DNA from 3 places in the Streptomyces sp. NPDC015032 genome. Region 1 is predicted to be linked to each of the others. Evidence: riboswitches for the same ligand, from Rfam matches in the RefSeq annotation. Region 1 holds a riboswitch; each other region holds the start of a gene.
What was found. A riboswitch is a leader RNA that binds a small molecule or an ion and turns the genes downstream of it on or off. The one in region 1 is predicted to bind glycine.

Region 1 (3,270 bases):
CCTGGCCGAGGCCGGGGAGGCGGAGCTGGTACGCCTGCTGGGGAAGGCGCACGGCGGCTCTCTCCACCGCATGGCGTTCGGGTACGACGACCGGCCCGTGGTCGCGGAGCGGGACGCGAAATCAGTGTCGGTCGAGGACACCTTCGACACGGACCTGCACGACAGGGTGCGGGTCCGGACGGAGGTGGAGCGGCTGGCCGACCGATGCGTACAGCGGCTGCGGGGAGCGGGGCGGTCCGGGCGGACGGTGGTGCTCAAGGTGCGCCGGTACGACTTCTCCACCCTCACGAGGTCCGAGACGCTCCGTGGGCCCACGGACGACCCCACCGTGGTCCGGGAGGCTGCCGCACGGCTCCTGGAGGCCGTGGACACCACCGGAGGCGTACGGCTCCTCGGCGTGGGCGTCACGGGGCTCGCCGACTACACACAGGAGGACCTCTTCGCGCAGGCCGCCGGTGAACGGGCCGCGACGGGGGAGACGGTCGAAGAAGCGACGGAGGCGGGTGACGAGGGGGACGAGCCGGCGGGCGGTGCGCGGGAGGAGCCCCCCGAGCCCGCAGAGCAGCTCGCCGCGCGGCGCTGGCCCGCCGGACACGACGTACGCCATGACGTCCACGGCCACGGCTGGGTGCAGGGCAGCGGTATCGGCCGGGTGACGGTGCGGTTCGAGGAGCCGGGGTCGGTGCCCGGCCGAGTGCGTACGTTCCGGATCGACGACGCGGAGCTGCATCCGGCCGATCCGCTGCCGCTGGTGCGGAACCCGGTGGACTACTCGTCCTGGCCGGCAAGTCTGCCGAAGTCCCTGTCCGGGCCGGTCTCCTCGGACGGGGAGTCCAGTCCGTAGTGCCGGTAGAGCTGGAGCTCCTGTTCCGGCGAGAGATGACGGCCGACGCCGAAGTCGGGTGCGTCCTTGATCAGTGCGCGGTCGAAGGGAACGCGGAGCGAATCCTCCACGAACTCGCTGGGTTCCAGCGGGACGAAAGCGTCCCGGCTGAAGAGTCCGGTGCGTACGGCCGCCCACTCGGGCACACCGGTCGCGTCGTCGAGGTACACCTCGTCCACGGTTCCGATCTTGGTGCCCTTGCGGTCGAAGGCCTTGCGGCCGATCAGGCTGCGCGGATCGATGTCGGTCTGCACGATCCCTCCCACTGGTCGCGGCTACTCCACAAGCTCTACAAAAGTGCAGATCCGGGGGGTTGGCCACTCGAGAATTCCGCCATGAACCCCGCTGGTAGGCTGGTGACGGCTGCTGACCCCGTGCGGGAGAGTCCTCCGGAGCGAATCCGGAGGCGCCGAAGGAGCAAATCCTCCCCGGAATCTCTCAGGCCCACGTACCGCACGGACGAGGTCACTCTGGAAAGCAGGGCGGGCTCCGTGCGGCCGAGTGCCGGTACGGTTCCCTTCCTCACCGACGGTGAAAACCGGCACGCCGCAGGGCGCGCCGGTGAAGCTCTCAGGTTGAGATGACAGAGGGGGAGGCCGTTCGGGCACCCGCGCCGTGGTGCCCCTCGCAGGTCGTGAAGACCAGGAGGCCTCCACCATGACCCCCCGTCGCACCCCGCTCTCCCAGCTGGAGCAGGGCATTCCGTTCGAAGAGCGCCACATCGGTCCCGATGGCGAGGCGCAGTCGAAGATGCTCGCCCAGGTCGGTTACGGCTCGCTGGACGAGCTGACCGCGGCCGCGGTGCCCGACGTCATCAAGAGCGCGGAGGCACTCCGGCTGCCGGCCGCCCGCACCGAGGCCGAGGTCCTCGCCGAGCTGCGCGCCCTGGCCGACCGCAACCAGGTGCTGGCCCCGATGATCGGGCTCGGCTACTACGGCACCTTCACCCCGCCGGTGATCCTCCGCAACGTCATGGAGAACCCCGCCTGGTACACGGCGTACACGCCGTACCAGCCGGAGATCTCGCAGGGCCGCCTGGAGGCGCTGCTCAACTTCCAGACGATGGTCGCCGAACTGACCGGCCTGCCCACCTCCGGCGCCTCCCTGCTCGACGAGGGCACCGCGGCCGCCGAGGCCATGGCGCTCTCGCGGCGTGTCGGCAAGGTGAAGAACGGCGTCTTCCTGGTCGACGCCGACGCCCTGCCGCAGACGATCGCCGTCATCGAGACCCGCGCCGAGCCGTCCGGTGTCGAGGTCGTCGTCGCGGACCTCTCCGCTGGCATTCCCGCAGAGGTCGCCGAGCGCGGTGTCTTCGGTGTCCTGGTGCAGTACCCGGGCGCCTCCGGGGCCGTGCGGAACATCCAGCCCGTCATCGAGCAGGCCCACGAGCTCGGCGCGGTCGTCACGGTCGCCGCCGACCTGCTGGCCCTGACCCTGCTCACCTCGCCGGGCGACCTGGGCGCGGACATCGCGGTCGGTACCACGCAGCGCTTCGGTGTGCCGATGGGCTTCGGCGGACCGCACGCCGGCTTCATGGCCGTGCGCGAGAAGTTCGCCCGCAGCCTGCCCGGCCGCCTCGTCGGTGTCTCCGTCGACGCGGACGGCAACAAGGCCTACCGGCTGGCGCTGCAGACCCGCGAGCAGCACATCCGCCGGGAGAAGGCCACCAGCAACATCTGCACCGCGCAGGTGCTGCTCGCCGTCATGGCCGGGATGTACGCCGTCTACCACGGCTCGGACGGGCTGCGGACGATCGCCCGGCGCACCCACCGTTACGCGACGATCCTGGCCGAGGGTCTGCGCGCCGCCGGCATCGACGTCGTGACCGGCACCTACTTCGACACCCTCACCGTGCGCGTCCCCGGGAAGGCCACCGACATCGTCGCCGACGCCCGCGAGCGCGGTGTCAACCTGCGGCTCGTCGACGCCGACCTGGTCTCCCTCGCCTGCGACGAGACCACCACGAGGGTGCAGATCGCCGCCGTCTGGGCCGCATTCGGCACCGACGGGGACATCGAGGCGCTGGACGCCGCGGCCGCCGACGTGCTGCCCGAGGGTCTGCTGCGCACCGACGAGATCCTCACCCACCCGGTCTTCCACCAGCACCGCTCCGAGACGGCCATGCTGCGCTACCTGCGCAAGCTCGCCGACCGGGACTACGCGCTGGACCGCGGCATGATCCCGCTCGGATCCTGCACCATGAAGCTGAACGCGACCACCGAGATGGAGCCGGTCACCTGGCCCGAGTTCGGCGCGCTGCACCCCTTCGCGCCGGCCGAGCAGGCGCAGGGCTTCCTCACCCTCATCCGTGAGCTGGAGGAGCGTCTCGCCGAGGTCACCGGCTACGACGCCGTATCGATCCAGCCGAACGCCGGCTCGCAGGGCGA
Region 2 (3,270 bases), on a different contig from region 1:
GCCACGCCTCGAGTTGCGCGACCAGGGCCAGGTATCCGGCCGCGTCCGTGACCGGGGCGAACGGGTGCAGGTCCGCGAACGCGGGCCAGCTGAGCGGCTCCATCTCCGTGGTCGCGTTGAGCTTCATCGTGCAGGACCCGAGCGGGATCATGCCGCGGTCCAGCGCGAAGTCACGGCCGGAGAGCTTGCGCAGGTAGCGCAGCATCGTGGTCTCCGAGCGGTGCTGGTGGAAGACCGGGTGGGTGAGGAACGGGGAGGTACGACGCAGCTCCGACGGGAGCACCGCCGAGACGTCGGGCGTCAGGGTGTCAAGGCCGCCGCCGGCCAGGCCGAAGGCGTCGAGCACGAGGCGGACGTGCTCGTCCGTGGTGACCTCGGAACAGGAGATGCCGACCCGGTCGCCGTCCACCAGCCGCAGCCGCAGGCCCTTGTCGTGCGCGGTCGCTACGACCTCCTCGGCGCGACCCGGAACCGCCACCAGCAGGGTGTCGAAGAACTCGCGGTGCACCAGCGTGATCCCGCTCGCACGCAGACCCGCGGCGACGAGCGCGGCGTGCCGGTGCGTCCGCCGGGCGATCTCGGTCAGTCCGTCGGGACCGTGGTAGACGGCGTACATCGACGCGACCACCGCGAGCAGCACCTGCGCCGTGCAGATGTTGGAGGTCGCCTTGTCGCGCCGGATGTGCTGCTCGCGGGTCTGCAGTGCCAGGCGGTACGCCGGCCGGCCGGCGTCGTCCACGGACACGCCCACGAGCCGGCCGGGCAGATGACGTTCGAGCCCTTCGCGGACCGAGATGAACCCGGCGTGCGGCCCGCCGTAGAACAGGGGGACACCGAACCGCTGGGACGACCCCACGACGATGTCGGCGCCGTACTCGCCCGGTGGCACGAGCAGGGTGAGCGCCAGCAGGTCGGCGGTCACGGTGACGAGCGCCCCGCGTGCCTGTGCCGCGGCGGTCACCGCGCGCAGGTCACGGACCGCGCCCGAGCAGCCGGGGTAGGACAGCACCACCCCCAAGAAACCGTCCTCCGGCAGCGGCTCGGCAACGTCGATCTCGACGACCTCGATGCCGACGGCGGCCGCCCGTGTGCGCAGCACGTCAAGGGTCTGCGGCAGGGTGTCGTGGTCGACCAGGACGCGGCGCCGACCCTTCCCCGCGACGCGGCGCATCACCGTGACGGCCTCGGCCACCGCCGTACCCTCGTCGAGCAGCGACGCGTTGGCAGTCGGCAGCCCGGTCAGGTCGCCGACCATGGTCTGAAAGTTGAGCAGCGCCTCCAGTCGGCCCTGGCTGATCTCCGGCTGGTACGGCGTGTAGGCGGTGTACCACGCCGGGTCTTCCAGCACGTTGCGCCGGATTACCGCGGGCGTGACGGTCGCGTGGTAGCCCAGGCCGATCATCGGGACGGCCACGGTGTTCCGGCTCGCGAGCTCGCGCAGCTCGGCGAGCGCCTCGGCCTCGGTGGCCGCGGCGGGCAGGTTCAGGCCGGAGGTGCTGCGGATGCCGCTCGGGACGGCGGCGTCGATCAGGCCGGCAAGCGTCGGACAGCCGACTTCGGCCAGCATCTTGGCGCGGTCGGCGTCGCTGACGCCGATGTGCCGGGTGGCGAACGCGCCCGACGCGCGGGAATCGGGTGGGGTCATGGTGGGAGGCTCCTTGGAGGGACACCGCGGACGCGGCGCCGTGGACGGATGACCTCCCCGCTCTGTCATCGGTACCTGAGAGCTTCACCACCGGGTCCGGCGGTTTGCACCGTGGGCGCAGGACATGAGGTCCTGACTTTCCAGAGTCGCCTCGCCGAAGCGGTAGTTGTGCCTGAGAGATTCTGGGGAGAGTTGCTCCTTCGGCGCCTCGCCAAGGATGAGCGAGGGCTCTCCCGCTTCGGTTCGAGCGGCGCGATGTTGAGTTGTCGAGCCTGACCGCGAGGTCAGGCGGTGGTGCCGTCAAGGCGGGTCAGCGCCTTGACGGCCCCTGGTGTCCGCTGAGTCGCGCCCGGAATCAGGCGTGGTCCGCGGCCGTCGGTACGGGGCTGGCCACCTGGTTCTTCGTCATGAGCGTGACCAGGTCGAACACCACGGTGGCCGCAGCGACGCAGGTGATCTCGGCGTGGTCGTAGGCCGGAGCGACCTCGACCACGTCACCGCCGATGATGTTGAGCCCGTCGAGGCTGCGGAGCAGACGCAACAGCTCGCGGCTGTTGAACCCGCCCATCTCCGGTGTACCCGTCCCGGGCGCGAACGCGGGGTCGAGTACGTCGATGTCGATCGAGACGTACACCGGTGCGTCGCCCACGCGTCGCCGTACGGCGTCCACCGCCCCGTCGATCCCGATGACGTCGAGGTCTCCGGCACGGATCGCCCGGAAGCCGAACGCCTTGTCGTTCACGAGGTCCATCTGGTCGTAGATCGGTCCACGGATGCCAAGATGTATGGACTTGTCCTCGGCGAGCAGGCCCTCTTCGAAGGCCCGGCGGAAGACCGTGCCGTGCGTGACCGGAGCGTTGAAGTAGGTGTCCCAGGTGTCGAGATGCGCGTCGAAGTGGACCAGCGCGACCGGGCCGTACTTGTCCTTGGCCGCGCGCAGCATGGGCAGCGCGATCGTGTGGTCACCGCCGATGCTCACGATGCGCCGGTCGGACTGTCCCACGACGTCGCGGGCGTAGCCCTCGATCTGGGCGACCGCTTCGTCGATGCTGAACGGCGTACAGGGAACGTCACCGGCGTCGACGACCTGGAGCGCTTCGAGCGGTGCGGTGTCGAGCTCGACGTGGAACTTCGGGCGCAGGTGACGCGATGCCTGACGGACGCCCATCGGTCCGAAGCGGGCGCCCGGCCGGTACGACGTACCCCCGTCGAACGGCACGCCCAGGACCGCGATGTCGTAGTCGCTGACCGAGCCGATGTCGGGGATCCGGGCAAAGGTACCCGGGCCGGCGAAGCGCGGGACCTTCGTGGCGTCCAGGGCTCCGATCGGGGAGGGTCGGTTGTCGTGGTTCATCACAGTCTCCAGTCAGTTCGGAACGGTGGTGGTGAGGGAGGGGGCAGCGGGATAGGCCGGGTTGCCGGCGCCTGCGGCGGTGTCGCTGAGCGACCGGCCTCGGGTCTCGGTTGCCCAGGCCAGCGAAATCAGGAGCCCGACGACCGACACGATGGCGCCGACGAGGAGTGGCAGGCTCTGGCTCTTGGCCAGCGCGAACGGCATCAGGTAGGTGCCCGCGGCTGCCCCGATGCGGGACATGGCTGTCCCCACGCCGACGGCGGTGGCGCGG
Region 3 (3,270 bases), on a different contig from region 1:
TCGATCCACTGTGTCGGCCCGCCGCTCCCGGGCACACGGGTGCGGCATGATGCCGTGGCACCAGCCATCAAACCAGCTTATGCGCCGGTCCTGACACCGACTTGACGCCTCGGGCCGGCGCAGTGATCCACTCCGGAGCCGTCCGCGGGCGCCGTCCCGGGTGCTACTCGCCCGCGCGCTGGTAGAACGGCCGGAGCTTCTCCCGCATCCAGTCCCCGACCGGATCCTGCGCCACATCGAGCAGGACCAGATTGACCGGCCAGGGCACCTCGACGCGGCCGAGCGCACGGCCGAGGGCGTCCATCGGGGCGGTGCGGTCGGCGCCCTCCCAGGTGGAGAGCTCGACACCGATGAAGAGGACGGGCTCACCGCCCTCGATGCTGGCCAGGGTCCGGCGGGCGGTGCGCACGACGCCGCTCTCCTCGAACTCGCCGGCCGCCGCGGCGAGGAAGTCGACGGGCTCTTCCTTCCAGTCCGGCTCGTACAGCCGGACGCGGCCTCCGCCGGCCGGTCCGTCCAGCGGGGTGCGTCCGGCGCGGCAGAGCTCGGCCACGGCGGGCGGCGGCAGCGGCATCCCGACGGCGCCGCCCGGGTTCACCGCCACACCGAGCTGCGGGGGCAGTCCGCGGGCGAACTCGCGGGCGGGCGCGACGGTGAAGGACATGGAGGTACCGACACAGCTGAGGAACTGCTGCTCGGAGCTGAACACGGGAACGTACGCGGCGCCCTCGATCTCCAGCGTCGGCAGGTCCAGGTCGGGGGAGTCGGGTCCGCCGCCGTTGGGCAGGGGCACCCAGACCTGGCTGCGCCCGAGCACCTCGACGAGCCGTCCGCCCGCCTCCGGGCTGCCCACCGAGGCCATCAGCACCTCTTCGAGCTCATTGGCGGGCCATCCGCCCTGCGGATGGGACTGGCCCTGCGCCGGAATGTCCACTGCTTCCCCTTCTTCCCCGAGCCTTCCGGCAGAAGGTTAACGTCCGGCTCCCGGGCCCTGTGCGTCGGCGAAAGCGATCCGGTCCAGCCGCCCCGCCGCCGCGCGGTCCAGCAGCACCGCCGAGGCGCACCCGGGCGGCAACAGGCCGGTCCCGGCGTCCCGCAGCAGCCTTCCCACCGCCCTGCGGTGCCGGGCGAACGCGTATCCGGAGACGCCGCGCCCGCGCTCCCGCTGGCCCTCCCTCGCCGTACGTGGCGTGACGTCGAGCAGGACGAGGTGGAGCACCCGGCCCCGGCGCCGCGCCGCACGGGCCAGCCAGCCGCGTACCCATGCCTGGGTTCCGCAGTCGTGGACGACGACGGACTCACCGGAGCGCAGCACCCGCCACAGCCTCCGGTAGTGGGCGACGCGGACGAAGGGGCGGTAGACGGCATACGGGAGTAACCGGGGCACGATCCGCGCCCAGTGGTCCCGGGTGTCCTGGGAGTCGATGGCGTGGGCCGTCGTCACCGCCCGCCGGATGAGCGTCGATTTGCCGCTGCCGGGCAGCCCGGAGACCACCACCACGTCGCCCGCGCCGAAGCGCAGGCTGCGCGGGCTGCGCCCGGCCCGCTCCCGGAGGTCCCGCACCACGGGCGTGTGCGGACGGGGCGTACCGGTGGCCGGTGCCCCCGGTTGTGCGGGCATCGCGCCGTGCGCGGCCTCCGTGGTCGTCGCGTACCGCTGCAGCGTCATCGCCCCTCCCCCTGTCGGGTCACCCCACACATGCCCCTGAAGTGTAAAGAAAAGGTAATGCAGCACAACCGTCCACGCCGCTGATTCCTGTGAGGGACCGGGGCCCCACTCCGGCGCGATGCGTGCGATGATGACCCGGCCAACTCCATAAAGGCCGCTTGAATCCGCGCGGGAGAGTTCCGGTCACTGCATGTGCCGGGCGCCGAAGGAGCAAGTTCCTCCCTTGAATCTCTCAGGCCCCGTACCGCGTGGATGAGGCAGATCTGAAAAGCGGGCCGCTCCGCGGCCCCACCCAAGGTGCAAGCCGAACCCTTCGGGGGCTCTCGGCGAACCTCTCAGGTTCCGATGACAGATGGGGAGGGATTGTCCTCGTCGTCATGCCCCGGGAGCCACATCCATGAGCACCGCCCCCCGTCTCACTGCCCTCGATGCCCTGCACCGTTCGCTGGGCGCGACCATGACCGACTTCGCGGGCTGGGACATGCCCCTGCGGTACGGCAGCGAGCGCGACGAGCACAACGCGGTCCGCACCAGGGCCGGTCTCTTCGACCTGTCGCACATGGGCGAGATCACCGTCACCGGCCCCGAGGCCGCGGCCTTCCTGAACTTCGCGCTGGTCGGCAACATCGGCACCGTCGCCGTGGGCCGCGCCCGCTACACGATGATCTGCGCCGAGGACGGCGGCATCCTGGACGACCTGATCGTCTACCGCCTCGGAGAGGACGCGGCCCCCGAATATCTGGTCGTGGCCAACGCCGGGAACGCCCAGACCGTGCTGGACGCGCTGACCGCGCGGGCCGGCGGCTTCGACGCCGCGGTGCGCGACGACCGCGACGCGTACGCGCTGCTCGCCGTCCAGGGCCCCGAGTCCCCCGCCATCCTGGCCGCCGTCACCGATGCCGACCTGGACGGGCTGAAGTACTACGCCGGTCTGCCCGGCACGGTCGCCGGTGTCCCCGCACTGATCGCCCGTACCGGCTACACCGGCGAGGACGGCTTCGAGCTGTTCGTCGCCCCCGTCCACGCCGAGCAGCTGTGGAAGGCCCTCACCGAGGCGGGCGCCTCGCGCGGCCTGATCCCGTGCGGGCTCTCCTGCCGCGACACGCTGCGCCTGGAGGCCGGCATGCCGCTCTACGGGCACGAGCTGACCACCGGGCTGACCCCGTTCGACGCCGGTCTCGGCCGGGTCGTGAAGTTCGAGAAGGAGGGCGACTTCGTCGGCCGCGAGGCCCTGCGGGCCGCCGCCGAGCGCGCCGAGGCCGCCCCGCCCCGCAAGCTGGTCGGACTGATCGCCGAGGGCCGCCGCGTGCCCCGCGCCGGCTACCCCGTTGTCGCCGTGGGCGGGACCGGCAGCGAGGTCGTCGGCGAGGTCACCTCGGGCGCCCCCTCGCCCACCCTGGGCAAGCCGATCGCCATCGCGTACGTGGACGCCGCACACGCCGCGCCCGGCACCGCGGGCGTCGGAGTGGACATCCGGGGCAGCCACGAGCCGTACGAGGTCGTGGCTCTGCCGTTCTACAAGCGTCAGAAGTGACGCATTCGCGTCTCACACCGTAAGACCACCGTTCATCAGCACTCCCCCGCGTACAGGAGAATTCAGG

Region 2: linked by a shared signal. The riboswitch ahead of gcvP (aminomethyl-transferring glycine dehydrogenase) and the one ahead of gcvP (aminomethyl-transferring glycine dehydrogenase) in region 1 are both predicted to bind glycine.
Region 3: linked by a shared signal. The riboswitch ahead of gcvT (glycine cleavage system aminomethyltransferase GcvT) and the one ahead of gcvP (aminomethyl-transferring glycine dehydrogenase) in region 1 are both predicted to bind glycine.

The regions. Positions count from the first base shown of each region.
Region 1 covers NZ_JBIBVN010000023.1:116,508-119,777, reverse strand. The annotation lists gene ACF08M_RS27735 (DNA polymerase IV) at 1-844, shown strand, start outside; gene ACF08M_RS27730 (PRC-barrel domain-containing protein) at 769-1,137, opposite strand; glycine riboswitch at 1,251-1,347, shown strand; gene gcvP (aminomethyl-transferring glycine dehydrogenase) at 1,541-3,270, shown strand, end outside.
Region 2 covers NZ_JBIBVN010000069.1:5,786-9,055, forward strand. The annotation lists gene gcvP (aminomethyl-transferring glycine dehydrogenase) at 1-1,645, opposite strand, end outside; glycine riboswitch at 1,796-1,891, opposite strand; gene speB (agmatinase) at 2,001-2,999, opposite strand; gene ACF08M_RS39935 (MFS transporter) at 3,012-3,270, opposite strand, start outside.
Region 3 covers NZ_JBIBVN010000024.1:118,925-122,194, forward strand. The annotation lists gene ACF08M_RS28300 (enhanced serine sensitivity protein SseB) at 164-934, opposite strand; gene ACF08M_RS28305 (AAA family ATPase) at 971-1,669, opposite strand; glycine riboswitch at 1,829-1,926, shown strand; gene gcvT (glycine cleavage system aminomethyltransferase GcvT) at 2,067-3,203, shown strand.